DNA from 2 places in the Rummeliibacillus sp. JY-2-4R genome. Region 1 is predicted to be linked to the other one. Evidence: riboswitches for the same ligand, from Rfam matches in the RefSeq annotation. Region 1 holds a riboswitch; the other holds the start of a gene.
The links. A riboswitch is a leader RNA that binds a small molecule or an ion and turns the genes downstream of it on or off. The one in region 1 is predicted to bind glycine.
Positions count from the first base shown of each region.

Region 2: linked by a shared signal. The riboswitch ahead of gcvT (glycine cleavage system aminomethyltransferase GcvT) and the one ahead of glyA (serine hydroxymethyltransferase) in region 1 are both predicted to bind glycine.

Region 1 covers NZ_CM132623.1:1,680,996-1,696,538, reverse strand. Annotated here, with positions in the region: gene gcvPA (aminomethyl-transferring glycine dehydrogenase subunit GcvPA) at 1-882, opposite strand, end outside; gene gcvH (glycine cleavage system protein GcvH) at 884-1,279, opposite strand; gene gcvT (glycine cleavage system aminomethyltransferase GcvT) at 1,308-2,420, opposite strand; gene glyA (serine hydroxymethyltransferase) at 2,475-3,725, opposite strand; glycine riboswitch at 3,956-4,059, opposite strand; gene ACWV26_RS08200 (amino acid permease) at 4,148-5,539, opposite strand; glycine riboswitch at 5,709-5,786, opposite strand; glycine riboswitch at 5,790-5,891, opposite strand; gene ACWV26_RS08195 (pyridoxamine kinase) at 6,248-7,096, opposite strand; gene ACWV26_RS08190 (hypothetical protein) at 7,641-9,611, opposite strand; gene ACWV26_RS08185 (YfhE family protein) at 10,022-10,159, opposite strand; gene ACWV26_RS08180 (hypothetical protein) at 10,595-10,759, shown strand; gene ACWV26_RS08175 (helix-hairpin-helix domain-containing protein) at 11,407-11,874, opposite strand; gene ACWV26_RS08170 (type II restriction enzyme) at 12,615-13,901, opposite strand; gene ACWV26_RS08165 (type II restriction endonuclease) at 14,258-15,169, opposite strand; gene ACWV26_RS08160 (DNA adenine methylase) at 15,243-15,543, opposite strand, start outside.
Region 2 covers NZ_CM132623.1:2,622,141-2,637,683, forward strand. Annotated here, with positions in the region: gene ACWV26_RS12820 (M24 family metallopeptidase) at 1-448, opposite strand, end outside; gene aroQ (type II 3-dehydroquinate dehydratase) at 466-894, opposite strand; gene ACWV26_RS12830 (hypothetical protein) at 923-1,372, opposite strand; gene ACWV26_RS12835 (DUF1385 domain-containing protein) at 1,616-2,506, shown strand; gene ACWV26_RS12840 (hypothetical protein) at 2,544-2,891, opposite strand; gene ACWV26_RS12845 (HAD-IA family hydrolase) at 2,957-3,541, opposite strand; gene ACWV26_RS12850 (vitamin B12-dependent ribonucleotide reductase) at 3,623-6,187, opposite strand; gene ACWV26_RS12855 (lipoate--protein ligase family protein) at 6,358-7,191, opposite strand; gene ACWV26_RS12860 (rhodanese-like domain-containing protein) at 7,299-7,679, shown strand; gene gcvPB (aminomethyl-transferring glycine dehydrogenase subunit GcvPB) at 7,929-9,407, opposite strand; gene gcvPA (aminomethyl-transferring glycine dehydrogenase subunit GcvPA) at 9,400-10,749, opposite strand; gene gcvT (glycine cleavage system aminomethyltransferase GcvT) at 10,771-11,871, opposite strand; glycine riboswitch at 12,137-12,232, opposite strand; gene ACWV26_RS12880 (shikimate kinase) at 12,380-12,892, opposite strand; gene ACWV26_RS12885 (hypothetical protein) at 13,039-13,266, opposite strand; gene comGF (competence type IV pilus minor pilin ComGF) at 13,244-13,681, opposite strand; gene ACWV26_RS12895 (hypothetical protein) at 13,668-13,973, opposite strand; gene comGD (competence type IV pilus minor pilin ComGD) at 13,963-14,436, opposite strand; gene comGC (competence type IV pilus major pilin ComGC) at 14,411-14,719, opposite strand; gene comGB (competence type IV pilus assembly protein ComGB) at 14,737-15,543, opposite strand, start outside.

The DNA.
Region 1 (15,543 bases):
AGGGATTTTACGCATGAATTTTGATTTTACGGCAAAATAACCGCAGTGTGGACCACCAAAGGACATTGGAATACCAAGTGGTTGCATATCTCCGATAACAATATCTGCACCCAGTTTACCTGGTGATTGCAAAAGTGCTAATGCAAGTGGATTGGCACTGACAATGAAAAGTGCACCATTTTCTCCCGCGATTTTCTTAATTTCGGCTAAATCTTCAATAGAACCGAAGAAGTTTGGATATTGAACAATCACTGCAGCAACAGCCTTGTCTACTTGTGCTTTTAGTTGTTCTAAGTCTGTTACATCTGTTGCTAAACTTACTTCTTCTACTGCATAGCCTTGACCTTTTGCAACTGTGTTTAAAATTGCGCGAGATTCAGGATGAACGCCATTTGATACAAGTACTTTTTTTCGTCTTGTTGACGCAACTGCAAGGGAAGCAGCTTCTGCAAGAGATGTGAAACCATCGTACATAGAAGAGTTGGCCACATCCATTCCTGTTAATTCACTAACCATTGTTTGGAATTCGAAAATCGCTTGTAATTCCCCTTGGCTAATTTCTGGTTGATACGGTGTATAGGCTGTATAAAATTCAGAACGTGAAATCATATGATCCACTACACTCGGAATATAGTGATCATACGTACCCGCTCCAAGGAAAGTTGGATACTGGTTTACATTAATGTTACGCCCAGCAAGTTCATTCATTTTTTTCATGAGAACAGGTTCTGGATCTGCATCTGGAATGTTAAGCTCACCTTCTAAGCGAATGCTATGTGGAATATCTTCAAATAATTCGTCGACAGAAGACACGTTTAAAAACGAAAGCATTTCCTCTTGATCTTGTTTCGTATCAGGAAGATATCTATACGTATTGGTCATCTTATTCCTCTCCTTCGTTGATAAATGCTTGGTATTCACCTTCATTTAAAAGAGATTCTAATTCTTCTGGATTGGATAATTCCACTTCAACTAACCAACCTGCTTCATACGGCTCTTCATTAATTGACTCAGGCGTATCTTCTAAGGCCTCGTTTACACGAACGATTGTGCCTGTTACAGGAGAAAAAACATCAGAAACGGCTTTAACAGACTCGATTGATCCCATAGATTCATTTGCTGTTACTTCAGTATCAATTTCAGGGTTTTCAACAAAAACGATATCTCCTAATTGCTCTTGTGCAAATTCAGAGATTCCTATACGCACGCGATTTCCTTCTAATGGTAATACCCACTCATGGTCCTGATTAAATAGTAAATTTGCTGTTACATTCGTCATTATTTTTTCTCCCCTTCACCAATGTTTTCTATCCTTTTTTATAAAACGGTGTTTTCACAACAACCGCGTCAATCAATTTATTTCGAACTTCCACTTTTAGCTGTGTTCCCTCTTTCGCTTGTTCTGTAGAGATCAGCGCAAGACCTAAACTTTTATTTAAAGTTGGAGACTTAGTTCCAGATGTGATAAATCCAATTTCTTCTTCACTTTCTGAAAATACTTTGTAACCATGACGAGGAATGCCTCTTCCTGTTACTTCAATCCCAACTATTTTTCGTTTTAATCCTTCTTCTTTTTGTTTTAATAGGCTTTCTTTTCCAATAAAATCGCATTCTTTAGCTGTTTTGACAGCAAATCCGATCCCTGCTTCAAGTGGGCTAATTTCGTTTGAAAGCTCTTGCCCATAAAGTGCAAGACGTGCTTCTAAACGAAGTGTGTCACGTGCACCTAATCCACATGGTTTTAAACCATCTGCACTACCATTTTCAAGAAGCTTTTCCCAAAGAGCTTCTGCTTGTTGGGCTGCTAAATATAGTTCAAAGCCATCTTCACCTGTGTATCCTGTACGAGATACTAGAACATCTGTAATCTCTTCAATTTTGACATGTTGAGCAAATTGGAAGCTGCCGATTTGGCTTAAGTCTGTATCCGTTAATTTTTGTAAAATAGCTTCTGCCTTTGGACCTTGAATCGCAAGTTGAGCCACATCATTTGAAATATTTTGAAGTGTCACTTCGCCTTTTACATTTTGCTTCATCCAGTCATAATCTTTTTCAATGTTTGCTGCATTTACTACAAGCAAATATTTTTCATCTGCTAATTTGTAAACAAGTAAGTCGTCCACTGTAGTACCATCTGGGTAGCACATAGCTGTGTATTGTGCCTTATTGATGGCAATCTTCGTTACATCATTCGTAACGAGATAGTTGATATAGCTTTCTGCATCTTTTCCATCAATAAGTATTTCTCCCATATGGGATACATCAAATAGTCCGGCAACATTTCGAACTGCTTCATGCTCTTCTATAATGCTTGAAAACTGTACTGGAAGTTCCCAGCCGCCAAAGTCAATGACCTTTGCTCCAGATTTTTTATATGATTCAAATAGTGGCGTTCGTTTTAAAGTTGTTTCAATACTCATTTTGGCACCTCCGATTAAATTTCCTGCGCAATAATTGTTATTTCAGTTATCCTCTTATACGTTCACTGGTTGTTGAACCAATGGGAATGCTTCGCAAATGGCTTTTGTTGTCTCTTTTGCTTTTTTAAGAACGTCTTCGTCTCCGTTACTCTTTAGGACTGAAGCAATAACTTCACCTATTTTCACCATTTCCTCTTGCTTCATGCCACGTGTAGTTAAAGCAGCTGTTCCCATACGAATACCGCTTGTGACAAATGGGCTCTCCGGATCAAATGGAATTGTGTTTTTATTGACTGTGATTCCTGCTTCTTCTAATAACTTTTCAGCAACTTTCCCAGTTAAGTTCCATGGGCGTAAATCTAAAAGGACTATATGATTATCAGTGCCACCAGAAACAAGTGATGCCCCTTCTTTTTTCAATGTTTCGCTTAAAGTTTGAGCATTTTCAATGATTTGCTGTGCATAAGTTTTGAAGCTTGGTTGTAATGCTTCATTGAAAGCAACCGCTTTAGCAGCAATGATGTGCATTAATGGTCCACCTTGAATACCTGGGAATACGGCTTTATTGATTTTTTTGATTAACTCATCATCATTTGTTAAGATGATTCCGCCGCGTGGTCCTCTCAATGTTTTATGTGTTGTACTTGTAACGACATCTGCATATGGAATTGGTGATGGATGAAGTCCTGCTGCAACAAGACCAGCAATATGTGCCATATCCACCATGAATTTTGCTCCTACTAGATCAGCAATTTCTTTAAAGCGAGCAAAATCTATGACTCTTGGGTAGGCACTTGCACCAGCAATAATCAATTTTGGTTTCTCTTTTTTCGCGATTTCTTCTAGTTCATCGTAATCTATCAATTGCGTATCTTCTTTTACGCCATAGGATACAATGTCAAACCATTTACCTGAAATGCTAACAGGGCTACCATGAGTTAAGTGACCGCCATGAGAAAGATTCATCCCCATCACTTTGTCGCCTGGTTCAAGTAATGCATAAAATACGGCAAGGTTTGCTTGTGCACCTGAATGTGGTTGAACATTAGCATATTTTGCACCAAACAATTTCGTTAGGCGCTCAATTGCTGTTTGTTCTGCTACATCAACAAATTCACATCCGCCATAGTAACGTTTACCTGGATAGCCTTCTGCGTATTTGTTTGTCATGACACTTCCCATCGCTTCTAGCACATCTTCGCTTACAAAGTTTTCTGATGCGATCAACTCCAGTGTTTGATGTTGTCGATTACTTTCCTGTTCAATTGCTGCAAAGATGGCTGAATCATTTTGTCGTAAACTCATGTAAATTCCTCCTTCAAATTTGGTTTTGGTAGTACCAAACAATAGCACTTCACCTTACTACGAATCTACTTTTCTATGTATAGACAAACCTTTTTTGGACGCAAAAAAGGACAGAAAAGGGAAGCCGTAGCTTGATCCCTTCTCTGTCCTTTTACCTGAGAGTTTAACTCCTTTGTTTATGGAGTCTTCCCCGTTGGTGGCGTAATACTATGTCGCGCTCTCCAGAGGTGCGTCCGGTTGTAGTTCCTTCTACCTGAGAGATTTGTTCCAAGGGTTTTTTTAGAACTTGCTCCTTCGGTGGCGTTTGCTTAATGCACTCTCCTACAACCATCATCCGCAATATTGTTTTGTATATTCAGAATAATTTCAATATTGCGTGATGTCAATATTTATTTTTTATTTTCATATATTTTCTTCTTTAATCAAATTTCTTCTACAAATGATTCCTCAGTTGTTTGATCCACCATTTCTGCATTTGGCTTTCTTAGCTTATAAACGGCAATCAACATGATAAACCAAACAGGCGTTACGAATAAGGCAACACGAGTGTCTTGCGCAAATGCAAGTACCACAAGTACAAATGCAAGAAAAGCAAGGATTACATAATTTGCAACTGGATATAGTGGCATTTTAAATTTGTTTGCTTTTGCTAGTTCTGGTCTTGTTTTGCGATATTTCATGTGACAAATCACTGTGATTCCCCAAATAAAGATAAAACATACTGTAGAAACACTAGTAATTAGCGTGAATACCCCTTCTGGAATTAAATAATTCAAAATAACTGATATTAAAATAATCGTACTTGAGAAGAACAATGCATTAGAAGGCACTTTACGTGCATCCAGTTTGGCAAATTTTGCAGGTGCATTTTTTTCTCTTGCTAATGAAAAGACCATTCGGCTTGTACTGAAAATACCGCTATTACATGCAGAAGCTGCGGATGTTAGTACAACGAAATTGATAATACCTGCAGCTGCAGCGATACCAACTGACGCAAAGACTTGTACAAATGGGCTCTTCGCAGGATCAAGTGCGCTCCACGGATAAACACTCATAATAACAATAAGTGCACCAATGTAGAAAATGATCACTCGAATAGGAATGTTATTGATGGCTTTTGGAATTACTTTTTCAGGATCTTCTGTTTCACCAGCTGTAAGACCTACAAGTTCAATACCAACAAACGCGAAAACGACCATTTGGAATGATAGTATAAAGCCATTCATACCATTTGGGAACCATCCATCATGACTCCATAGATTCGTGAAACTAGCTGCACCCGAATCTGTATTGAAGCCTTTTATAATCATGACAACCCCAACGACAATAAGAGCAATAATCGCGATAACTTTAACTAATGCGAACCAGAACTCCATTTCACCGAAAAGCTTAACAGTAGCAAGATTCATACATAACAAGATGACAAGTGCGATTAAACCTGGCATCCACTGCGGTACATTAGGGAACCAATACTGCGTATAAATGCCAACTGCTGTTAAATCAGCCATCGCAATGGAAACCCAGCAAAACCAATAGGTCCATCCAGTAATAAATGCTGCCATATCCCCTAAATAATCATCTACAAAATCAACAAACGAATGATAGTTTAAGTTAGATAATAGTAATTCTCCTAGTGCACGCATGATTAAGAAACAAATAATACCTGTAATCATGTAAGCAAATAAGATAGATGGTCCTGCTAAATGAATTGACTTACCAGCACCAAGAAATAACCCTGTTCCAATAGCACCACCAATAGCAATAAGTTGTACGTGTCTGTTTTTTAGACCTCTTTGTAATTGTTGTTGTTCCATACGATCATCCTCTCAACTTTAATAAATTTGAATCTAGGAAACTAGTGATCATTGTAGATTACTAGCCCCTTCCAAAAAACTAAGAGTTTCACGACAATTGTTAAACAATGAAAACAAATTCCCCCTTCTTCTCAACAAAAAAAAGAACAGAAGAAGGCCTAATCACCTTCTCTGTCCTTTTACCTGAAAGTTTATCCCACAAGCTTCGTGGGTCCCCTTTGGTGGCAATAACTTGCACTCTCCAGAGTTGCGTCCTATATTGGTTCATTTACCTGAGAGATTTACTCCAATGGTTTTTTTGGAATTTGCTCCTTCGGTGGTGTTTCTCTTCACTCTCTCCCAATATAATCATCCGCATATTTTGTTTTTGTGTTATAATACAGGAATACGTTAGATATTTTACAAAATTCATATAATTCAAAACGTATTCTTTCAGTAACCCACTTTTTTGATTTCAATAGTGGTTACCACCCTTCATCAAACTATTAATAAAGGGCTTTCATTTATTATATTTCAAAGTTCACAAAAAAGAAATATATTTTTTCTAAAAATTTCGAATATTACAAATAAAGGAATGTAATTAGGATTATTTTCACTCATTTATCCCAAATCCTCATGTGGTTTATATAAAGCTAGCTACCTTAAAAATTCAAAACACCACAAGGCGGGATAACAATTACCCATCCTTGTGGTGTTTTTACTATCATTTTATAATAACATCCCTAAATATTTTTCGAAGTTCACGCCTTCTACTTTTGGAATTTCTTCCATAGAAGAATCTTGAATAGCCTTGTTAAGAAATTTTTCAGCAAGTTGGACCGATTCTTCCAAATCCTCTCCGCGCATCATGCCACCCATAATGACGGAGGCAAATAAGTCTCCTGTACCAGAATAGCTTTGCCCGTTGTACGGCATTGCATTATAAAACGTTCTATTTCCATCCAAATACATATTTCCAATATAACGCTCATTTGAATTTTCATTTGGTGGATTGACGCCCGTAATAATCACTTGTGCACCTGTTTCTTGCTGCAATGTGTTTCCTGCTTCCTCAATGGTTTGTAGGAAGTCTTTTTCGTTTGTATAACTATGTAACTTCTCATAAGATAACCCGGTTAATAAACAACATTCCGTTACATTCGGTGTGATCACATTTGCACATTTCACCAGTTCCCTCATGCGCATAAGCAATTCCTCTGTAAAAAGCTTATAAGCCTCGCCCATATCTCCCATTACGGGATCTACTAGCAACCGTGTTTTATCTGATTTAAATGTCTCTAAAAAGCGGAAAATATTATTAATTTGCTCCCGACCCGTTACAAAACCAGTATAGATGCCATCAAAACTTACATTCATCTTGGTCCATTCATCTTCAAAATAGTGCATTTTATCTGTAAAATCTTCGCAAAAAAAGCTCGAATAACCGGTCTGCGCAGACAAAATAGCAGTTGGCAAAGGACACGCTTGTACCCCCATTACCGAAAGAACCGGAATAGCAGCTGTCAATGAGCATTTTCCAAAAGATGATAAATCCTGTATTACTGCAACTTTTTTCATAGTGGCCTCCATTTTAAATATCTTGAAAATTAAAGTAGAAAATCTTTATTAACAGTATAGCATCCTTTATTCGTTGAGAATGTATAAACATAAATGCTTCTTTAAATTCTAATTAAATTAGGACATTATTTGTTGTATTCGAGGATAATATTTCCTAAAACGCGGATGTTTTTTCTGGAATCACGAATAATCGAACTCAAATCGCGGATGATTCATCGTAAATCGCGGATGTTCGCTTGTTACACCTATGAATATTTTCAAAAACTTGTATTCAAAAAGATTTACATAATTCCAGTTTAATTCATTCTCTTAATGCAAAGAATTTCTTTTTAAGTAGACTAGCAAGGTTTATAAAATAAAGATGTTCACTCTCAATTATACACAATAAAGTAAATAGTACTTTTAAAAAAGTTGCTGTTTAAGATAGTTGTTTACACTAGTGACTTTTAATATGTAAACAAAAAGACCGTCGACGTGGGTGTATCGTACGGTCATAATAATGATTTTTAATGGTATTCCTTCATAAATAACTCATTCTTCATGTTTATAGTGATGGAGGCCAAATATATTGTTTTCCCCAACTCTCTCTTGCAAGGCTTTCAATTTGTTCAATAATCTGAACATCAACGAGGGATGCGTCCCCATGTTCATAAGGGTTATAGTGGAAGACATACATACGAGATACAAATTGGGCAAATGGAAGTGAGGCTTCCCCTTCCTCTTCACCATGATTTTTTACAGACGGCTCAATTCCTTGTCCCCAGTTTTGGCCACTGTCATTGTTCGGATTGTAAAAATAAACCCGATATTCACCTTCTTTATCTTGGGCAATACGCTGGATGGAAACGGCATGAAGCCCCAACAACTGGCCATGAATATCCGTTATAAAAATACCTACAGGGTTTGGATATATGAGTTCATACCCATCGTTATACTCAGGATGATGAGTGGCATAAAACAATCGGACAAACCTAGAATAATTGATGACTGTTCTTGTTAGTGGATCAATAATACTGGCAAACCCGCGTTGAATCCAGTCTCCGTAAAATTCAGGATTTACCCATTTATGTCCATCCTGTCCTCGAAGCAATGTCCTTTTCATCATTTCGTTATAAATCTTATCAAGATGTTTCACTAAAACCTTGGATACTGGATCTAGTTCTTGATGTATTTCTGAAGCAACCCCTTCCACTAATAAAGATGAATGAATAATATCCCCTTCAAAAACCATATGAATATCGTTATCCCTAGCAGCACGTGCAATAAACTCGAGCAATTGGCCAGCGTCATGCTGTGACCATAGGCTAATTGCGCGTGTAGACTGACATGTGGGATTCATTCCTTGACCTACCCCTAAAGGCTGACCTAACACGCTTAACGTTCCGGACACTAGAATAGCATTTGCCGTTAATCCCTCGCACTTTGTTTCAGGTGTTAACAAGATTTCCTGCACTTCTGGATGAATCTCAAGTTCCAGTAAGCGTTGAATTCCTAGCGTAATCGGTTCCTGAGAGAGCAAACCTCTATTTAACACTTTCGCCAGTCCATAAATCGACTGGGCTGTTTGCGGATAAATAGAATCTTGTATCAACTCATCAACAAGCTCACGATGATCATGTAAAAGCGCTTGCCCTATTTCAGTCAATTGAAGAGCTGCAGGTAACAAATCAGAATGTTCACGAGCTAAATATCTGAGGAGCACTGCATGATAAGGGGATACAAGTCCCGTTTCGACGATTGACAGCCCAAACGATTCTGCTTCCTTTACCAACTCTTTTTTGGTGGCATCTTTTAAAGCCGCTCGATATTCATTGAAGTCATTCGCATGTTTGCTTAAATGACTTGGCGTTGTGATAGCATTTACATATTGTTGTAGAGAAGATTTCACTTTCTCATCAATGTTTGATTCCATAATCTGTTGTGCCATCGTAATCATGTTGAGTATTCGATTAACCATAATTGGACGCTGTATTGTAAGACGGTCGATTTCTGACACGATTTTCTTAGCAATTGCTTGAAAGGATAGTTCCTCCCCTAAGAAATGAAAGAGCCTTTCAGCTCGTTCAATATGTTCACCAGCATTCACTCTCGCCTCTTCTGTTTCTGGTGGAAATAAAATATCGAGATTTAAAGCTAATACTTCGTTTAAAAAATCTTTTGCTTCTTGGGCAGTTAATTCCTTATGTTCATATGTTCCTTTTGCAATGGCTAGCATTCGCAGCTCACTAAGCAATTCTACAATTGAATTCACACCTTTTAATTTTAATGAACCACCAACTAGAGGTGCTTGAAGTTTTGAAGCATTCTCCCAAGGTCCATTCAAAAACACACCTGCTTCATCAAAACGATGAGCATAATGAAACAATTCCTTTATACCTTCTTCTGTTTGAGTTAGTTCACTAGCCTGCCTGAAAACTTCTTTTTGATAATTGCTTTTCAAATACGGATCTGCCTGTCCAAGCAGATCCAGCGTCTGTTCAAAATTTGGTAATACTGATTTATCTAGAGCCTCCATCTTCCATTCCTCCTCATTCCTATTCAAAAATAAAAGTAGATGAATTATGTTATAAAATTCCGTCTGTAATTCCACTAATATCCAGTAATGTATAATTTATTTCCCTTAATTAAATCTTTCAAACTCTCATTTTTTTAAAAATTATTGCTTTCGGTCCAAATCTTTTACGAATCGTTGTCTAGTTTTCTGACTTTTGTGCTAGTAAAGATTTATTTAGTGCTAGCATTCTTAATGAATACTTTAATAGAATGAGTAGATTAATATGTAGAAATTTCGATTATTTTATCTAGTGTTACTTAGTGTAAGGAGGTTCTTGTTATATTAGAAGATATATTCAAGTGGATTAGAGGATGTGATTATCCGAAATAAAATGAACCTCAAATTAGCAAATTTGAGGTTCATTTTTGTTATTACTTTTTCGTGCGTTTATCCTTCTCATTCGCAGCGTCAGCACGTTGAAAATCTTTTCGATAGAGAATTTCTTGCATAGATGTTAGTCCATTATATTTTGTTGTGAAATGCTGAGGTGGTAACTTTTGGTCCTTCACAATGATCACTCCTTTCTTTATCTTCTAAAAGTTTTTCCTTTGGAATAGATGGATATACCATTATTTTTTGTAATGAATGAATTTAGTCAAGATGAACCAGGAGGATTTATTATTTCAAAAGGTATTTCTGTAATTGAGTAACTTTTTGTGTTTTTCTACTATTTAATTGGAATCATAGGTTGTGTTGGTTATTTTCTTATTGCAAAATGTTTTTTATATAGACTGGCGAGGTTTATAAAAAGAAAAGAAATTTATAAACAGATGGTGTTTTCGTTACCAAAATTTTAAACTTTCTTTGAAAACTTGCTCTCTTTCTTACTAGTTACTATATTGTCATAGCGAATTTTATAAAAATGATGTTTCATTTAGTAAAACACGGGTATATATATGACATAAGAAAATTAAATTATTAAAACATTAAGGAGTTGCATGTAGATGACAAAAGTAGTTTTAGTAAATGGAGAATATTTAGCAATCTTAGATGAAAGACAAGAAGTACACACGAAGAAGTTGCCTGAAGGATTAGAACTTGGACCAATGGGTGAAGTCCAATACGACCAAAAAACCGGAGAAATTATTGTTGATGGTCAGGCCATTTAAGCTCTTTTCACCATTAGCTACATAGAAAGCCTACTCATTATTATTGGATAATGAATAGGCTTTTTGTGTTTGAGTAATTGGATCTCATTCAATTCGCTCATTTTTGCTGGTAATTCGTTCTTTTGACGCTTTAATTCGCCCTTTTGATGCTCCAATTCTCCCTTTTCATCTTGCTATTCGCTCTTTTCTAAATTGCACTCTCACTATATGAAATTTAAGTCTCCGAAAAATCCGAATTAAATCTATTTATAAATATTTAGACTAGCGAGGTATATAAAATTAAATCGAAGATAATATACGGTGATGATTGGCAATTGTTTGGTACAATGTGAAAATACGAGATGGAAAAATTGGAAGTCTTATGATTTGAAATATTAGTAATACCATATAGGGTTAATAACTTAAGGATGGGTTATTTTAGATTTAATGATAAAAAAGCTCTAATCCCGTGTAAGACTTGGATTAGAGCTTTTGGATTTAAAAACATTTATGAACACAGTACGTACTAAGTATGAATAGGTTAAAGTTAAATTTTGCTTTCTATTGCGAAACCTCTAAGTGAAAGAGGATAATGATGTGTCTTGATGAATTCTCGTTATTGGATAGGCGAAGCTATATTAATAGGAAAAGACTTTCTTTCAAACAGATTAGTTTTTCACTTCATACCATGCGAGTTTAGGTCTTGTATCAGGATAGCCGTATTGTTTACGATCATTCTTTCGTTCTTCTGTAAAATCAAACCAACTTTTATCACTCTCTGGATCGTTAGCATAATAGACAATGCAACGAAATGCATCTTCTAGGCAGGGATCTTCCCAGTATTCACACTTTTCTTCCCAACGATTAAATAACTCAGAACCTTTCATGTTCTTTATTTCACTCAGCGAATTGTAACCTAAATCCACTACCCTTTGCGCCACTTTTGGACCAATAGAAGGAACGGTTTGAAATATAGCTAAAGCTCGTAAATATTTTGCCCTCTCCATTGTCACTTCCAAACATTGAGATAATATTGATAAATCCATACTCGAAATATCTTTTAATTTAATTTTACAAGCTTTTAATTTTGCTCTTTCTTCACTAGTCAAAGGAAGTTTTGGAGTAGAATTCGGCACAGGTTTCACCTTTCATACATGTTCTTCAAGTTTCTTTAAACTGCTTTCTACAAAAATCCATAATCTTAAAAAATTCTCTTCTGATTTATCCACAGCTGAAATAGTACAAATAGCAATGCGGAGTGGATTATACATGTCTTATGAAATAGCAACACTATGGATTATTATATATTCAAGAACTTTTTTCGGTTACCTAGAATTTATACCTCATCCCCAATTAATTCAACAATTATCATGTCATTGAATGTTGTTTGGCGCTCTTCAATGTTGCTTATATCGTTCCACTCAATTTTATACTCATGGTTCAGATGATACGTTATGTCATTCTTACTGTCGGTTTTTGGATTATTGCATCAACCTGTTCCTAAGAAATTTAATATAGGATTAAAGACAACAATATCCATTTCTATTTTTAGAAGTTTCTTTTGCCAATCCAAAATAATTGATGTTTCGTTCTAATTGAACTTTATATTCTTCTTTTGGCAAATTGGCTCTTAAGAAGATTGCCCATTCAAACTGTATACTGAACTCATTGTTAATTTCCATATTGCCTTTTGAAACTTTGCGATAAACTTAACTTGTAAATCCACACCAGTCACCCTTACATTAGTTAACCCTTTTGAAACGGATCCTTCTGGTGTGAAACTATACTCTCTAACCCTTTTTAAATCAAATTTATCATCGTAAAAACGGTAATTCATTAAAACATTGGATTTTTGAATCTTATTCTTTTGAAGAATTTAATATCTTTCAGGCAATTCCCAGATCCAATTTACCCAGCTTTTTACTGTTGAGGCCCTTCGAATATAAGTAGATTGTGAATTAACATTGTACAAGTTTGAACTTTCCAGTATAGTTGCAATTTTTTTCTTATCTAATGCTGAATTTTTGAGTTTTTCTAAAAAGACATTTCGAAAAGCAATATGCTTCAATATTTCTTCAGCTAGCGCCAGGTATTTTTCACGTGGTTTGTAGGACATGATTCGTTTACCTTTTTTTGATAGGCGAATCTTAGTTACTCCATTTTCTCTCCATCTCTCCACCAATCCAAGATACATTGCAGCAGTTGAATAATAACCCGTTTGTCTAATGTCAAAGTCGTAGGTTTGGGTTATTTCGTCGTAGGTTAAGTCGCCATCGTGTAACAATCCTAACATGTCTATTACTCTTTCAAAACTATCGGCCTGCGGGAATGGTATTTCGGGTTCTGAAACTGGTTCAATGAATAATACTAAATTATGTATATCCTTTACAGTGATAGATTGTGAATTAATAATATAATCTCTTTGTTCTATCAAATGTATTGAATTGTATTCATATGGATTCTCAAATTCATACTTAAAGAAGCTAAAAATATCGTTTGAGTATGTAAAGAAAACAGGTTTTATAGCTTTATCTAACTTTGATTTCCATAAACGATAAGGATAATACAGTTGTCTTATTAGAAAATCGTCAACAGTTGTGTTTTTAGCTTCTACTATAACAAATTTATTACGACCCTCGTATCCCCCATCTATCTCTATTTGCGAATTTTCTACGTTGAAATTTACCAATTCTCCTTGTTTAGTCTTAATATCAAAATTAAATTTTTTTGAAGACATTCGTCCAAAAACAGTTGGTTTTACGGGTTCTCCTACAACATCATCTATAAGACCGGCAACTAATGCGCAGCTAAGAGCCGCAGATTCAGAATATAGGTTATTTGTATCAATAGACTCAATATAAGAAGGCAATTCAAACCTTTTTGGATTAATTCTTTTGTTGTATTTTACCTTCTCGTAAACATTAAATTTACCGATTATGTAACTGGAACGACTATTTGGAAGGATAGCAAGCTTATGCTTTTGAAACTGTTGAGGAAGATTACTAGAGTGGTCAAACTTAGTCATTAAGCGTGGTTCTCTATATTCTCTAATAGCATTTGCCGTTATTTCATAAAATCCCTTTTCTTCTACTTCATTTGCTATATCATATCTTTCAAATAATTGATTCCAGGAATTGTCAGTTTTACCAATTTTCTTTGTCATAGTATGTTACCAATCCCTCCTATATACTCTCTTTAATTCGCTTCTATTAATTAACGATTGTCTGTTAAAATCTGTATAACTCTGTGATGGAGTCAATTAAGGAACTTAGCGCGACTTATATGCTCTTTTTATCCAATTCAACAATATTATTTGAAAGTTTTGATGAATCCATTAACATTATTAGCTTGCAAAAAGCGATAGGGCTTACTGTGTCATTTGAGGAATCCAGATAAACAAATCCTCTTATAATATTGGAATAAAAAACCACCAAAGGCTATGGTGGTTTTTGTTTTATCTACTTTAGATTAACTTTTTCTTATGCACTTTTCAATATATCAAACAACACCTTGATAAACTTATGATCTTAAAATCTCACCTAAATACTCGTTGTTTAACATATTCAGATTAATGATATAGCTAATTTCACTAAAGGCCTCATATAAAGGTTTTTTTGCTGTATGCCATCCTTGGCCATCAGTGATCCATACAAATTGGATATCAGAGTTTTTCTTGAATATAAATTTACTCATTTCAGTAAATTCACCAGAAACAGATTTTAGTTTTGAACCTCCTCCACCATAATAATTTACTTCAATTATTGTCAATTTATTTTTTTGAGGATTATATACTGCAAAATCATGAGCTCTAATAGATTCATTATATGGCATATCAAAATTCCATTTGAGTTTTATTGCTGGTGAAGTAGCTTGAGCCAAATATTCAAGACCATTTTCTTCGCAAATACTTTTTACCTTTTTCTCAACTATTTGTTCCATAAAAGTGCCACTTCGATTTTTTCTTCCATTGCTGTCAAGACCAACTTCTACTCCCGTAACATAATCTACTAAACTACTTGTACAATGTTTAGTAAGAAAATCCAGTATTCCTGATTGTTCAGCAAAATCTACGTATTTCACTATATTTTCATAATCAATATTTATAAAGTCTAGATTTTCAAATTGTAAATTCGCATCTTCATCTAAATATAATACATCAAATTTATAGTCTCTAATTGCTAATAAAATAGGCAATGCTTTAATTAAATTTGGATACTCTTTAAATAGTTTTAATGCTTCATCATAAACATTTTCTTTTCCAATTAAATAATTTAATGTATTCAAAGAAATTTCCAATTCTCTAGAATTTCTATAAACTTTTTCCCAATTCACATAATATTGTGGTGTTCTATTTGTTAGGCTTAATGAATCTATTAAATAATCAAATCTTTTTTCTTTTGCTAGTAATGCATATTCCTTATATGTGTACAATTAAAATATCTCCTTTTTCATCTAATTAAAAGAATAAAACCACTAACTAAAAATTATTGTTAGTGGTTTAAAATTATCCAACTACCAAGATTTCTGAAACAGCACTTCTACTTTTAGATTTTGCAGCAATATTACGTGCAGCTGATATTCTATGAATTGTAAATCCTCCGTATAATTTATCAAAATATGGTTCGTCTGAATCTGGATTTTTGGGATCTGAATTACTTACAGCAAAATGTACTCCTAATTGTTTTAACTTTTTACAAAGTTGAGCTAAGTCATCCTGATCATCATCATTAAACCCATCCTTAGCATACGATGTAAATGCAGCGGATGCTGTAATAGGTTTATATGGTGGATCAAAGTAAATAAAA
Region 2 (15,543 bases), 940 kb from region 1:
TATGTTCGAAAGTAGCATCTACAATTTCACATGCGACCTTAATAATTTTAATCTCTTCAGGTGTCTTAATCAAGCGGATATTTTCAACAAGTTCTGATACACCAACTAAATCAGCTTTGATCAGTTTAGAATATACTTCATACATTCCATAGCTTACTGTATCTTTTTCAAATCCAAGGGTTTTTATACCCATCAATTGAACTTGATTCGCAATTTCCTCCATAATGGTTCCTTTGTTTTCCACAATACGGTATCCTTTTACTTGATTGCCTGCTTGTTCTGTATATCTGAAATCAGTAATAAACACCGCATCATTTAAAGACACAATCGCAACACCTGTTGTACCTGTAAAGCCTGTCATATATCTCCGATTGAAATCGTTTGTAATTAAAAGGGCATCTAAATTTTGTGATTGCAGTATTTTTCGTAACTTTTCAAGTTTTTCCATAGTTGTTATCCCCTTTTTTAAGCTTCTAAAAACATACGTAGTGCAGCCAGATATCCAAAAGTACCAAGTCCTGTTATTTGTCCAACACAAACTGGAGCAAGGTAGGAATGATGTCTGAATTCCTCACGCTTATGTACATTGGAAATATGAATCTCAATCACTGGTACATTTACCCCAGCAATTGCATCTCTTAGTGCAACACTAGTATGCGTAAATGCACCAGGATTAAAGATGATTCCGTCAATCCCTGTGTCCTCTGCTTCGTAAATCCAATCAATCAGTTGCCCTTCATAATTGGATTGTAAAACATTAATCTCAGCATCGAACTCGGCTGCTAAGCCTTTAAGTTTCGATTCAATATCCTGTAAAGTTTCAGAACCATAAATGGTAGGTTCTCTTTTACCTAGACGATTCAAATTTGGACCATTTAAGCATAAAAACTTCATCCAATTTCCTCCCCTAACTATAATATCCTTATTTTAGCACATTACTAGAATCGGGCAACGTATTTTGAGAATCTAAACTTCTGACTTTAGCATGATATGCTGCTGTTTGAAATATCCACAATAGGTGAATGGCTATGACAGTAGCTAAAGGAATTGAAAACTTGTGTATATAGAATGTCTTTTGAACAGACCATTCAATTAACCAAACAATTACAATTGCAAAAACTAATGATAAGAAATCCATTCGAGCCTTTTTTAATAATTCAGCCATTCCAAATAATATTGCAGCAATTATTATTATTATGATCCAAAGAATGAACCATTTTACAACTGTATGTGAACCACTAAATACATGCCATTTTTTTGTCCAACCAATTGGTGAAAATTTCATAAATTTAAATACTTCTAATATTTTCAATGAAAGTGTAAACGTAATAGAACTACATAATATAGTCCAAAAAAATGTTTGTAATCTCAACTTAAATTCCCCTCCTTAGCTAAAAGGATAGACAAATTCCAATAATAATATGCTTTCTCTAGAGCTTTGTACATTTTTTTAGTAAAATAAGGTGAAACTTCATCGAAAGAGAACTAAAGGCTTAATTCCTATTTAAAAAGCAGGAACAAATCAGTTTGAATTCATTTAAAGAGAGCGGTGTTTGCAGTGAAAAATCAATCGAATCTTCCTATTTATGGAGGACAAGCATTGGTTGAAGGAGTCATGATGGGAAGCAAAGAACATACAGTTTCAGCAATTCGCCGTAATGACAACTCAATTGAATATTTTTATGTAGCTAGAAAAAAGAATCCGAAGCTTCAAAAGTTTAAAAAGATTCTTTTTGTTCGTGGAATCATAGCTTTAATTGAATCTGCGGCGAACGGTACGCAACATTTGCAGTTTGCGAGTGAGCGATATAATGTAAATCCCGGAGAAGAAAATAAGGATACTTCAGAAAAAAAGGAACGTTCAAAGTTGGAGATATGGCTTGGTGTTGCAGCAGTTGGCGTAATATCCTTTCTCTTTGGAAAATTTATTTTTACTTTAATTCCTGTTTTTTTAGCACAACTATTTCATGCATGGTTACCCAACAAAACGGAACAAATACTTTTAGAAAGTGGCTTTAAGTTAATTTTATTATTGAGTTACATATACTTTGTATCCCTTACGCCATTGATAAAACGCGTTTTTCAATACCACGGATCCGAGCACAAAGTAATCAACTGCTTTGAAAATGGCCTACCATTAACAGTTGAAAATGTACAAGCTCAAACGCGGTTACACTATCGTTGTGGTAGTAGTTTTATCTTATTTACGGTAATCGTAAGCATGTTACTTTATTTCTTCGTACCCACCGATCCATTTTGGCTACGAATAGTAGATCGAATTTTGCTCATCCCAGTTGTACTCGGGGTAGCATTTGAAGTGTTACAAGCTACAAATGCTTGTCGTAATATTCCTATTTTACGATTTTTAGGTTATCCTGGTCTTTGGCTTCAACTTCTAACAACTAAAGAACCAAATGACGAACAAGTAGAAGTTGCAATTGCTTCGTTTAATAAGTTACTAGAAATTGAAAAAGACCCATCGCAAATACCCGATCAAGTTGTATAAAAAATGCAAGGCATCTATAGTTTGATGCCTTGCATTTTTATTTCTTATTTTCTTTCCTCATTTTCACAATTTTAATAATGAAATACGGAACAAGCCAAAATATCAAATAATAGATAGCAAAGTTCCAATAGGATTGATCTAACATTGTGTAAATGACTAAGGCATATGCAATAAGCGAAACTCCTAGCGCAATTAGTGGATTAATACGATTAATAGCACATGAAATACCTTGAACTAAAAATGCCAAAGGGAATATAATCGTTAAGCCTAATAAAAAGAAAGATTTATTGACATCACCTTCACCAAATGCTCCAAACATAGCTAATACAGTAAGCGTAAGCATGGTGAAAGCCGGGAATACAATACCGGCAATTTTACTATACATGAAACTCTTCCTCCTTGCAGTTCCTTCTATTTTAACATGAATAAGAATGCAAAAAGAAACAATATCTAGACTTTCTCTTGATTCTTAAACTGTTCCCATGCATCAAAGAATTCTATATAATCATGTATTGTAAAATCAGCAGAAGCACAATTTCCTTGAAACATACAAGTTGAAAATCCCACCTTTTTTGCTGGTATTAAATCTAATTCTCTATCACCGATTGCTAATGTTAAATTATATTTATCATGTAGATATTGATAGGATGCTGGATTTGGCTTTCTTGCAAATCCATTTTCAGTCGTTACAATTTCTGCAAAATAACGGTCTAAATGATAGAATTCTAAAACTTTTTCTACTACTTGTCGTTCTTTATGTGTCATGATTACATTACAATCTGCTTGACGTAAAACCAACTCAATATTCGGAAATGGAGGCATTTGTTCCATTTGCAGGGCAAGATTTTCTTTAGTAAATTGTGAAATTTCTTGATCTGTTAATTGAAAATAGTCAAATGCATAGCCAAAGGAAACTTTTAAATGCTTCATCACGTTTTCATAACTTTCTCTTTGGTGAATGGTTTCAACTAGCAGTTTCGCATACGCAGGATATGTATTACATATAGTTCCATCAAAATCCCATAAAATATTCAATTTGTTTCACTCCAATGTAAGAAAATCCAAGTATGCTTTTAATACATACTTGGATTTTCAATTTGAATTCAATATAAAGAATTATAGTCCACATTTTAGTTGGGCGCCACAATTTGTGCAAGTGTTGCAGCCACCTAATTCTTCGACTGTACCTTGGCGACAAACAGGGCAAGTGTTTCCTACTTCAGAACCAATTGTCACATTTGTTGAACGTAAATCTTGAATTGTATCAACTAGTACTATTGGGCGTTTTTCTACCACTTTTTCTTCTGTCATGATGTCATCCATAACATTTTCTTCTGCTTTCAGTGTAAGTACTTGTGAATCACGGCTACCGTCAACATAAACAGTACCACCTTTTGCTCCACCATTGTATAAACGTTCATATACTTTTTGTACTTGTTCAACAGTATATCCACGAGGAGCATTAACCGTTTTAGAAATAGAGCTATCAATCCAACGTTGAATGATACATTGTACATCCGCATGTGCTTCCGGAGCTAATTCCATTGCCGTAACAAACCATTCAGGTAGGTTGTTTTCATCGGCATCTGGATGTGCTGTCAAGTATTCTTGTACAATATCTGCTTTCACTTCGATAAATTTACCAAGTCTACCACTGCGATAGTAAGTAAATGAGAAGTATGGTTCTAAACCAGTTGAAACGCCAACCATTGTTCCCGTAGAACCAGTAGGAGCTACTGTTAATAGATGGGAATTACGAATACCACTTTCAAGTACTGCTTGACGGATGTCTTCTGGCATTTTCTTCATATAGCCTGTTTCGATATAACGTTTACGAAGTTCGGCAGTTTCTCCATCGCTTTTCCCCACTAAGAACGGGAAACTTCCGCGTTCTTTTGCAAGCTCTGTTGATGTTTCATATGCAGTCACCGCGATGGCTTTGAAGATTTCATCTACTAAAATATTACCTTCTTCTGAGCCGTACTCTTTTTCACAGTAAATTAGTAAATCTGCTAAACCCATTACACCTAGGCCGACGCGTCGTTCACCTAATGCTTGCACACGGTTTTCTTCTAAGAAGTATGGTGTTGCATCAATTACGTTATCTTGCATTCGCACACCTACACGAACAGTTTCTTTTAATGCTTCAAAATCCACTGTTTTTGTCTCTTTATCTGCAAATTGAGCAAGATTCACTGCTGCTAAATTACATACAGAATAAGGCGCTAAAGGTTGTTCCCCACAAGGATTTGTAGCTACAACTTTTTGTCCATAACTTTTAGCATTTGTCATATCATTTGCGTTGTCAATAAAGAAAATACCTGGTTCGGCCGAATACGTTGCACAGATATTAATCAAATTCCAAAGTTCACGCGCTTTGATCGTTCGGTATGTGCGAACTGCATGTCCCATCGCTTCCCATTCACGGACATCACCACATTTATGCCATTCTGTGTTATATGACTCCATCTCTTTTTCATCATAGTCTTCTACAAATGGGAATCGTAAATCATAATCTTTGTCATTTTCTACTGCTTCCATAAAATCATTTGTCAAAGTAACGGATATATTCGCACCAGTTAAGAATTCTGGATTGTTTACACTGTAAGTACCGCCATCACGTAGTTTTGTTTCAGCGTCTTTGAAAATCATTTCATTGAAGCCACCAAAGCCTGGAATATTTTTATAGTTTAGTATACCTTGATACATAGCTTTTTCTTGCTCTGTTAAAGGCTTAAATTTTAGTTTTTCTTTAGCTAAGCGTTTGATTTCATCATCTTTTGTATTTTCTATTAAGAATCTTAAAATTCGAGGGTTTTGCATTTTCGAAATGATAAATTCAAAAATATCAGGGTGATTACAACTTAGCATAATCATTTGTGCGCCACGACGAGAACCACCTTGTTCAACAAGATGTGTCAGTTTAGCAATATCATCTAACCAAGAAACAGATCCTGAAGATTTACCATTTACACCACGAGCTAACGTATTGCGTGGACGTAATGTTGAACCATTAGTACCAACCCCACCACCGCGGCTCATAATTTCCATTACTTGTTTTCGGTGATCACTAATTCCTTCACGTGAATCAGGTACAAACGGCATTACATAACAGTTAAAGTAAGTTACTTCAGTGCCAGAACCAGCCCCATAGATAACTCGTCCTGCTGGGATAAAGTTAAGACTTACAAGTTGTTGATAGAATTTCTCATACCATTCTTTTCGTTTTTCTTCTGTTTTTTCTACAGATGCTAAACCAGTTGCATTACGCTTTGCTATTTGTTCGTAAAACACTTCTAGAGGCTTTTCAATGACATCTAATGAACGAGTAACAATTCCTGCAACTTGCTCTTCTGGATCATCTATTGCGCTACGATAATCCTCTTCTATTAACACTTTCGCCTTCTTATTCTCTCCATCAATTGAAACGATATATCCTAGACCGCGAGCAGGAAACTTCGGATCTGCTTTTACTGTTAAAACAACAAAATCCCCCGCTTTTAATGTCTTCTTTTCAGTATCTTTGAAAGAATAACGGTCAATCATCACTAATTTAGAAACACCTTTATGCGTAATGTGCATTTCTTCTGTTATAGGATGGACTTGGGGGAATTGTTGTATGTCCTTATTTAATTGTTCAATGTCGATTGTTTGATGATTATGCTGTGATGCAAGTACCATATCATCGCCTCCCTATTTATTAAAACACAATATGTAGTGCTAATTCATTTAATAACAATACTATATATTGATAATAAATGCAAATAGAGAGTTTTTGCGAGAATCCTTGTCATATCTACCTTTATCGACATTTTATTTAAAAACTTATGAAAAATAAGTCTAAAAACCTATTATTTTCTAAAATTCCATTCGTCATTTTCATAACGAGTTTTTGCAAGATTTTCAACATAATCTTGTTGTTCTTGTGTCAATTCATATGGAACTAATTCAATATCTAGTGCATCCTCAAATCCTTTGTGGAATGCTTTTGTGCAAGTTTCAACATCTACTTTACGACTCGCTAATTGATTAATTGCAATTGCTTTTTGTGGTAAATGTTTGCGCATACGTTCTTTCGAAGCTTCTGATGGAAATTTGAAAAGAGATATCAATTTTTCATCATCTAAATCTATTAATATTGAGCCATGTTGTAAAATTACGCCTTCTTGTCTTGTTTGAGCACTACCCGCAACTTTTTTTCCTTCTACGACAAGTTCATACCAACTTGGTGCATCAAAACAAACTGCACTCTTAGGTTTTTTCAATATTTCTCTTTTTTCATCGGAATCAGGTATGGAAAAATAAGCATCCAAGCCAAGGTTACGGAAACCTAATAATAAACCTTCACTGATTACTCTATAAGCTTCTGTAATCGTTTTAGGCATGTCTGGGTATTCTTCGGAAACAATGACGCTATAGGTAAGTTCATGCTCATGTAAAACTGCACGACCACCTGTTGGGCGCCTTACGAAGCCTAAATTTAATTTATGTAATTGTTCAAAATCGATATCTTTTTGTGCTCGTTGAAAATAACCGATTGATAGTGTTGCAGGATTCCATTCATAAAAACGAATAACCGGAGGAATTAAGCCTTTACTATGCCAATGTAGTAATGCTTGGTCTAAAGCCATATTGTAAGATGGGCTACAAGGTCCAGAATTTATAAAATACCACTTTGTTTTCATTTTATCGTCTCCCTTTTATATCAACTTTTCTATTTTATCAAAGTCATTGGACTATCGCCAGTTCTTCTTTTATAATAATATTTATAGATAGAAAGGGGTAAGTCATTTTGAGTTGGTTATATTCAATATTAATCGTTCTTGGCGTAATCATTATTTACGCATTAATTAACGCTTTCCGCTTAAAAAAAGCAGTTACTACACTAAATGAAGAAGAATTTAAACAAGGATATCGTAAAGCGCAATTAATCGATGTTCGTGAATTAAAAGAATTTGAGAGTGGCCATATTTTAGGTGCTCGTAACTTACCTACTACGCAATTGCGTAATAGATTTCATGAGCTTCGTCCTGATAAACCTGTGTACCTTTACTGCCAAAATGCTACACGTAGTGCACGTGCTGCCATGTTTTTAAAGAAAAAAGGATATAATGAAGTTTATCAATTAGAAGGCGGCTACAAAAATTGGCACGGTAAAATTAAAGTTAAATAATCTTTTCTTCAAAAAAAGAAAGTCATTTCCAAAAAAAGAAATGGCTTTTTTCTTTTTACATTATTTATTTCCCATATCATTTCCTAAATATATATAATAGGAAGAAACTCAAATCTATATATATTTATTCCAAATAGATTAAAACATAAATTTACAATTTTTAATATAAATCTTACATAAACAAAAGACGATTCATCTCCATTCCTATTAGGATTGGAGAATCCTCGTCTGAATAATTAATCAATTGAATTATGCTTCAACAAGATTTGCAGGTTTTACGTATTTTAAGACTGGTTGACGTGCAGCGCGTGTTTCATCTAGACGACTGATAACAGTTGTGTGTGGCGCTTCTTGAACAATCTCTGGTGATTCTTCTGCTTCTTTTGCAATTTGAATCATCGCATCGCAGAAAGCATCTAATGTTTCTTTAGATTCTGTTTCAGTTGGCTCAATCATTAAACCCTCTTCCACATTTAATGGGAAGTAAGTTGTTGGTGGATGATAGCCAAAGTCTAGCAGTCTTTTTGCGATATCAAGCGTACGTACGCCCAGTTTTTTCTGACGACTACCACTTAATACAAATTCATGTTTACAATGACGATTGTAAGGTAATTCATAATATGGTTGTAAACGGCGCATCATATAGTTCGCGTTAATAACAGCATTTTCTGTAACAGCTTTTAAGCCATCTGGACCCATGGAACGAATATAAGTATATGCACGTACATTTATACCAAAGTTACCATAGTAAGGTTTTACACGGCCAATAGATTGTGGACGGTTATAATCAAAATGATATCCTTGTTCTGTTTTAACTAGCACTGGTTTTGGTAAAAATGGAATCAAATCCTCTTTAACACCAACAGGACCAGAACCAGGACCACCGCCGCCATGAGGACCAGTAAATGTCTTGTGTAAGTTTAAATGAACACAGTCAAATCCCATATCTCCAGGACGCGCTTTTGACATTACCGCATTAAGGTTCGCGCCATCATAGTAAACTTTACCACCAACACCGTGAACGATATCTGCTATTTCTAGAATATTTCCTTCAAATAGTCCTAGTGTATTTGGGTTTGTAAGCATTAAAGCAGCAGTATCTGGACCTACAACATTGCGCAAATCTTCAAGACTTACAAGACCATTTTCATCAGACTTTACAGTGACGATATCAAATCCTGCTACAGATGCAGATGCTGGGTTTGTTCCATGCGCTGAGTCAGGCACAATCACTTTAGTACGTCCAAAGTCTCCATTTGTCTCATGGAATGCACGGATCATCATAAGTGCAGTCCATTCGCCATGAGCACCAGCAGCTGGTTGAAGTGTTACTTCATCCATACCCGTAATTTCGATTAAATGTTGTTGTAAATCATACATTAATTCAAGTGCACCTTGCACTGAATTTTCTTCTTGTAAAGGATGAATATTTGCAAAACCAGGGAATCTTGCAACAGATTCATTAATCTTTGGATTGTATTTCATTGTACATGAACCAAGTGGATAGAATCCTGAATCCACACCATGGTTACGGCGTGATAGTGCTGTATAGTGACGCATGATATCTAATTCAGATAGCTCTGGTAATTCAGCCTCTTCCTCACGAATAGCTGCTGTTGGTAAAATAGTAGATAATTCTAATTCTGGAACATCTAATTCAGGTAAACTATAACCTACGCGACCCTCTTTAGATAATTCGAATACAAGCGGTTGATTTTCCTTATGCATGTTGAAGAGCCCCCATTTCTTGAACAAGTGCATCAATTTCTTCTTTTGTACGTTGTTCAGTAACAGCAATTAATACATGGTTTTCTAATTCAGGTTTTACTTTACCTAAATTAAAGCCACCAATTATACCTTTTGTCAATAAAGCTGTATTCAATTCTTCAACTGAACCATTTACTTTAACAACAATTTCATTGAAATGAGCGCCATTGAAAGGTACTTCAAATCCAGCACGTACAAAAGCTTCTTTTGCATAATGCGTTTTTAGAATATTTTGTTTTGCCATTTCTTGAACACCTTTTTTACCAAGTGCTGTCATTGCTACAGACGCTGCTAATGCATTTAATGCTTGGTTAGAGCAAATATTAGAAGTAGCTTTTTCACGACGAATATGTTGTTCACGTGCTTGTAGCGTTAGTACAAAACCACGACGGCCTTCTTCATCTACTGTTTCTCCAATTAGACGACCAGGAACCTTACGCATTAATTTTGTAGTTGTAGCAAAGTAACCGCAATGTGGACCACCAAAAGCTTCAGGAATACCAAATGGTTGAGCATCTCCAACTGTAATATCTGCTCCCATTTTGCCAGGAGGTGTTAGAATTCCCAATGATAATGGATTGCTTGAAATAATTGAAAGACCTTTCACTGCATGAATTGCATCAGAAATTGCCTGAACATTTTCGATTTGTCCATAGAAGTTTGGATATTGTACCATGACACCTGCAGTATTATTATCAATTAAACTTTCAAGCACTTCTAAGTCTGTTTTCCCATCTTTTAACGGTACAGTAACCACTTCAATGGATTGACCATATGCGTAAGTTTTTACAACATCTTGGGCAATTGGATGTACCGCTTCTGATACTAACAGTTTTTTTCGACGAGTTTGACCTGCGGCTAGCATTCCGGCTTCTGCAAGTGCTGTTCCTCCATCGTACATAGAAGAGTTTGCAAGATCCATACCTGTTAGTTCAGCAATCATTGTTTGGAATTCAAAGATTGCTTGCAATTCCCCTTGAGAAATTTCAGGTTGATATGGTGTATAAGCAGTATAAAATTCAGAACGAGAAATGACATGGTCTACAATAACAGGTTTATAGTGATCATACACACCTGCTCCTAGGAATGAGACATACTCATCACTATTTGCATTTTGTTTTGCAAGTTGAGCTAATTCTTTTAATAATGCTGTTTCTGATTTTGCAGGTTTGATATTGTATTCACCTTTAAATCGGATCTTTTCTGGGATGTCAGCGAATAATTCATCAACTGATGATACACCAATAACCTTTAACATATCTTGCTGATCTTGTTCAGTCATTGGTAAATAGCGATGTTTCATGCAATAAAACCTCTCTTCACTTTATTTTTGGCGTTTATAAAAAGGTGTTTCTACCGTTTTTACCTTAAGTCTACGATTTCGAATTTCAATCTCTAATTCTTGGCCCACAACCGCATATTCACTTTTCACAAGTGCTAACCCAATATTACGTTTAGTTAGTGGCGATTGTGTACCTGTTGTTACCTCACCGATTTCTTCTTCCCCTTTATAGACTTTATATCCATGACGAGGGATCCCTTTGTCAATCATTTCAATGCCAATACTTTTTCTTGGCACACCATTTTCCTTTTGAGCGAGTAATGCATCCTTACCGATGAAATCTTCTTTATTTAATTTCACGACAAAGTTAATACCTGCTTCAAGTGGTGAAATAGTATTTGATAATTCTTGTCCATACAATGGAAGGCATGATTCAAATCGAAGAGTATCACGTGCACCTAAACCACAAGGAAGAACTCCCTTTGATTCTCCAGCTTGTAAGATTAAATCCCAAAGTGCAACAATTGCATCATTGGAAGCATATATTTCGAAACCATCTTCGCCAGTATAACCAGTACGAGATACTAAAGTATCGTAGCCTTTTATATTTACATGTTGTTGTAAACGGAATGGTTTGATTTCTTGAAGATTCGTTTCAGTTAATTGTTGTAACACTTCTAATGCAATAGGTCCTTGAAGTGCTAATTGACCGAATTCACTTGAACGATTTGTGATTGTCACATCTCCAAAAGCCTGTTTTTTCATCCAATCAAAATCTTTTTCAATATTTGCTGCATTTACAACTAATAAATACTTAGCTTCTTCTAGTTTGTAGATTAGTAAATCATCTACAACTCCACCATCTTCATAACACATTGTTGTATATTGTGTTTGATTGATTGCAACTTTTGAAACATCATTTGTCACTAAATTTTGCAAATAAGCTAAACTATCTGAACCTTCAACAAAGATTTCTCCCATATGCGAAACATCGAATAACCCCGCATTTTTGCGAACAGCTTCATGTTCAGCTTTAATAGAAGAAAATTGCACAGGTAAATCCCATCCACCAAAATCAATTGTTTTACCGCCATATTTTGCATATGAATCAAATAATGGTGTATGTTTTAATTCTGTTCCCATTTTGTTGCCCCCTAATCCTCATAGTCTTATCCAGCTCCACGCGCCAGGTCCTCGAAAGTACACAGTATGATGTGATTTCGATAGCCTAAGTACGCCGTACGATTCGACGTACTTAGGCTATCTTCCTTCGTTCGGACGCGTTCAGCATTTAAATAAAAAGACAGAGAAATCCAATTTTTGGATTTCTCTGTCCCATGCACCTGAAAGTTTAACCATTACGGTTGGCCTCTTTGGTGGCTACTTAGAGTAGCTCTCTCCAGAGTTGCGTCCCTTACGAGTCTTTTTGCCTGAGAGATTCATAGCACTTTGCTACTTGCTCCTTCGGCGACGCAATTTTTGCGTTCTCTCCCCGTACAATCATCCGCTTCCAAGAATAAATCTTGGTTCATTTCATTTCAATGTTCTATAACAGGATTGCTTGACTATATCCTAACATTGAATTACGAAAACTGCAATAAGTTTATGAAAAATGTTTCAAAGACGAATAATAAACTTACAGACCGTAAAATCATTCGCCTTTCAGTCTGGTAATTTGGAATGCTGCGTATTCAACAATTTGTCTTAATGATCTTCCTTCAGTTCGTATCGTTATATGTGTTGAACTTTTATAATATCTTCTACGCTGGTAAAACAAATCTTCTAACTCTTGTTTCGTTGAACGTTGAACAATAGGTCGATTTTTGTCTTTGTGAATTCTCTTCCAAATATCAGGAAAAGTCGCATCTAAAAATAACACTAATCCAGTTTGTCGCATAATTCTTCTATTTTCTGCATTCATCGCAACTCCACCACCAGTTGAAATAATGCAAAATTCATCTCGGAAGTCTCGCAAAAATTCCGTTTCTATTTTACGAAAATAATCTTCCCCTTTTTGCTCGAAAATCTCTGGAATAGCCATTTTTTCCCTTCTCACGATTTCTTTATCCATGTCGTAATATGGCATTCTTAGAAAATAACTGAGTCTTCTGCCAATTGCGCTTTTCCCACTCCCCATAAAGCCAACTAAATATACTTTTCTCATTTTTCTCACCTTCTTAGACAAAGCAAATGCCTTACAACTTTATATCACTTTTATTTATAGTAGCATGAACACTTGTCGATTCCAATAAATCATTCAAGGATGAGAAAAAATATAAGAAATTTAGGAGTTTATGTCAAATATTCATATTAATTTGAGCTACTAACCGTTTTATTTTCAATATTTTCATTTTCTAATTGAATAGAGTTTAATACGATTTTTGTTTGATCAATAGCTGCGATTTTCAAAGCATCATATGCTCTATAATGTGATTCATATGATGTACTAGCAGATAACAGTAAATTTGTAACAAAAAATAGGAAAATCAATGCAGTTAACAGTAAAAAACCCTCTTCATTTCTGAACATTCGGTACAATATATACTCTACTCCTTTCATCCCCATTTGCAAAGTAGACAGACATATTGACCACATAATTACGATAGTCAAAATTAGCATCTCGAATTCCAAATAATAAAGGTTGATACCCTTCGTCTCGTCTTAATTCACCCATTCCGATTGCATGCACTGCTACATCCCCTCTATTTTCGGTGAAATAATGAATACTCTTCTTATCATAATAAATTTCTTCTGCTTCGGTTAATTCATTTTGTAATTGAAATGCGAACAACTCCCATTGCAATTCACTACTATTAAGAATTCCTTTGCTTTTTTGACTATACCAAGTACAAAATAGTAAAAAGAAATGGGCAAACAGAACCAAAATCATTAGTTGGAGCAATGAATCTAATAATGTAAAACCCCCTTCTTCCTTTAAACTAAGGATTCGCATTTACACATAGCCTTTCGCTTTTTATATTTGTGTATTGTATACAAACTTGACTTTCGTCTCCTTCCCAATAATAAATCACTTCATCTATCTCAATTTCACCTTGATATTTTTGAAACTTTTTAATATTGCCAGCTGCATACAATGCTGCTTCTGCAGCATGAAGACTTAACTTTTTGCTATAAAGGGATGTCTCAAGACGATAAAAGAACGGCAATAATGTTCCAAATATAAGCATAACAATGACAAATGCCAGTAATGATTCTGGCAACGAATGTCCTTTTTCATTGAACAATTTTTACCCTTCCTTCGCCTAGATACACAATGAGTTTCGTAAGCCTACCGTTTACACTAAAAACCATGGTCCCCGCCTTAGCGACCGTATGGTTTTCTGAAAATTGTACAACATTTATATTACCAGTATGATGATATCGGATTTTTTTTGAATATTGTCTAACAATTATCGGCTTTTCTTTATTTATTTTCGATACATAAATTCGAATTTCACTTAATTCTTTTGGAACATATAAATACGTAGAGCTTTTATACTCATATGACAAGGCCTGAGTCAATTCTATATCAGTTTTCAATTCTTGGATAAAGCGGTCCTCTAGTTGTCGATCAAATTGTTTCTTACATACATTAATACCAATCATACAAATAATCATAGTAATTGAAAGAACTAATAACATCTCAATCAATGTAAAACCTTTTTGATTTTTGTAAATACGTTTAATCTGAGACTTCAACTTTGCCATCAGTAATCGTAATCGTTTTCCCTTTACAAGTATTCGAATCACCCGTCATTAGATATTCTGCATCTGCTAATTGGCTAGTTGATGAAGGATATTCTCCTAAATCAATTCTGTAAGCTTCTACCTGTCCTTGTACCATTTTGACATATGCGTCACACCCCTTTTGATCGACTGTTGCAAAATGTTTAGTAACATTCGGAATGGCAATGAGAACTAATATGGCAATGATAAAAAGCACGATTAACATCTCAATTAAAGTAAAACCTTTTTGATTCATTATTTTCATAAATCACACTCCCCCTTTTAAATAAGATCCATCATTTCGTACATTGGCAATAAAATAGCTAAATAAGCGCCTAAGATACAAAGTGCAACGATCAGAAAAAGTAATGGTTGGACAAAAGCAAGAGTCCGCTCTACGTTATTTTCTGTTCGTTTAACAAGAAATTCACTATAAATCTGTAATTCTCTCCCTAAATTCCCTCCTTGTTCACCATGGAGGACATGTGCATTAAATCCCTTATAAAAACAATTTTCTCTCTCAATCGCAGTTGATAAGGACTCTCCAAAGATTATTCTCTTCTGAATCATTTCTGCAATTTTCGCTAAATAGGGTTGCAATTTCTGTTTTTGAAGAATTTCGAGCGCTTCCTGCATAGATATTCCACTTTCAATTAGCCCTCCTAATTCATAAGAAAATTGTCGAGTCAATTGTAATTTGAAATTTCGATTCACAACTGGAATTTTCAACAATAAGTCCAACCGTTCTTTTAGAGTCTTTTTCCGTAGCCAACTCCAGAAGAAAATTAATAGTGAAACAAATAAAACAGCTAAAATTATAAATAAATCTGGTAAGTGTAAAAAGAATGAGGATAATGTCAATTGAACATTACCTTCTGAAGCTCGATTATTCATCATAAACGACATATTCGGTAAAAAGTACGTTCTAAAAGCCCAAAATAGCAAGATTAGAAATATAAATAGCATGATTGGGTATGTTAGTAATTTTAATAATTGTTGCCTATTCCGTTCTTTCTTTTCCAATTGAATTGCTACGGTGTGTAATGCTTGTACTGTTTTCCCGTGCTGTTCTGCAACTAATATGGTCAT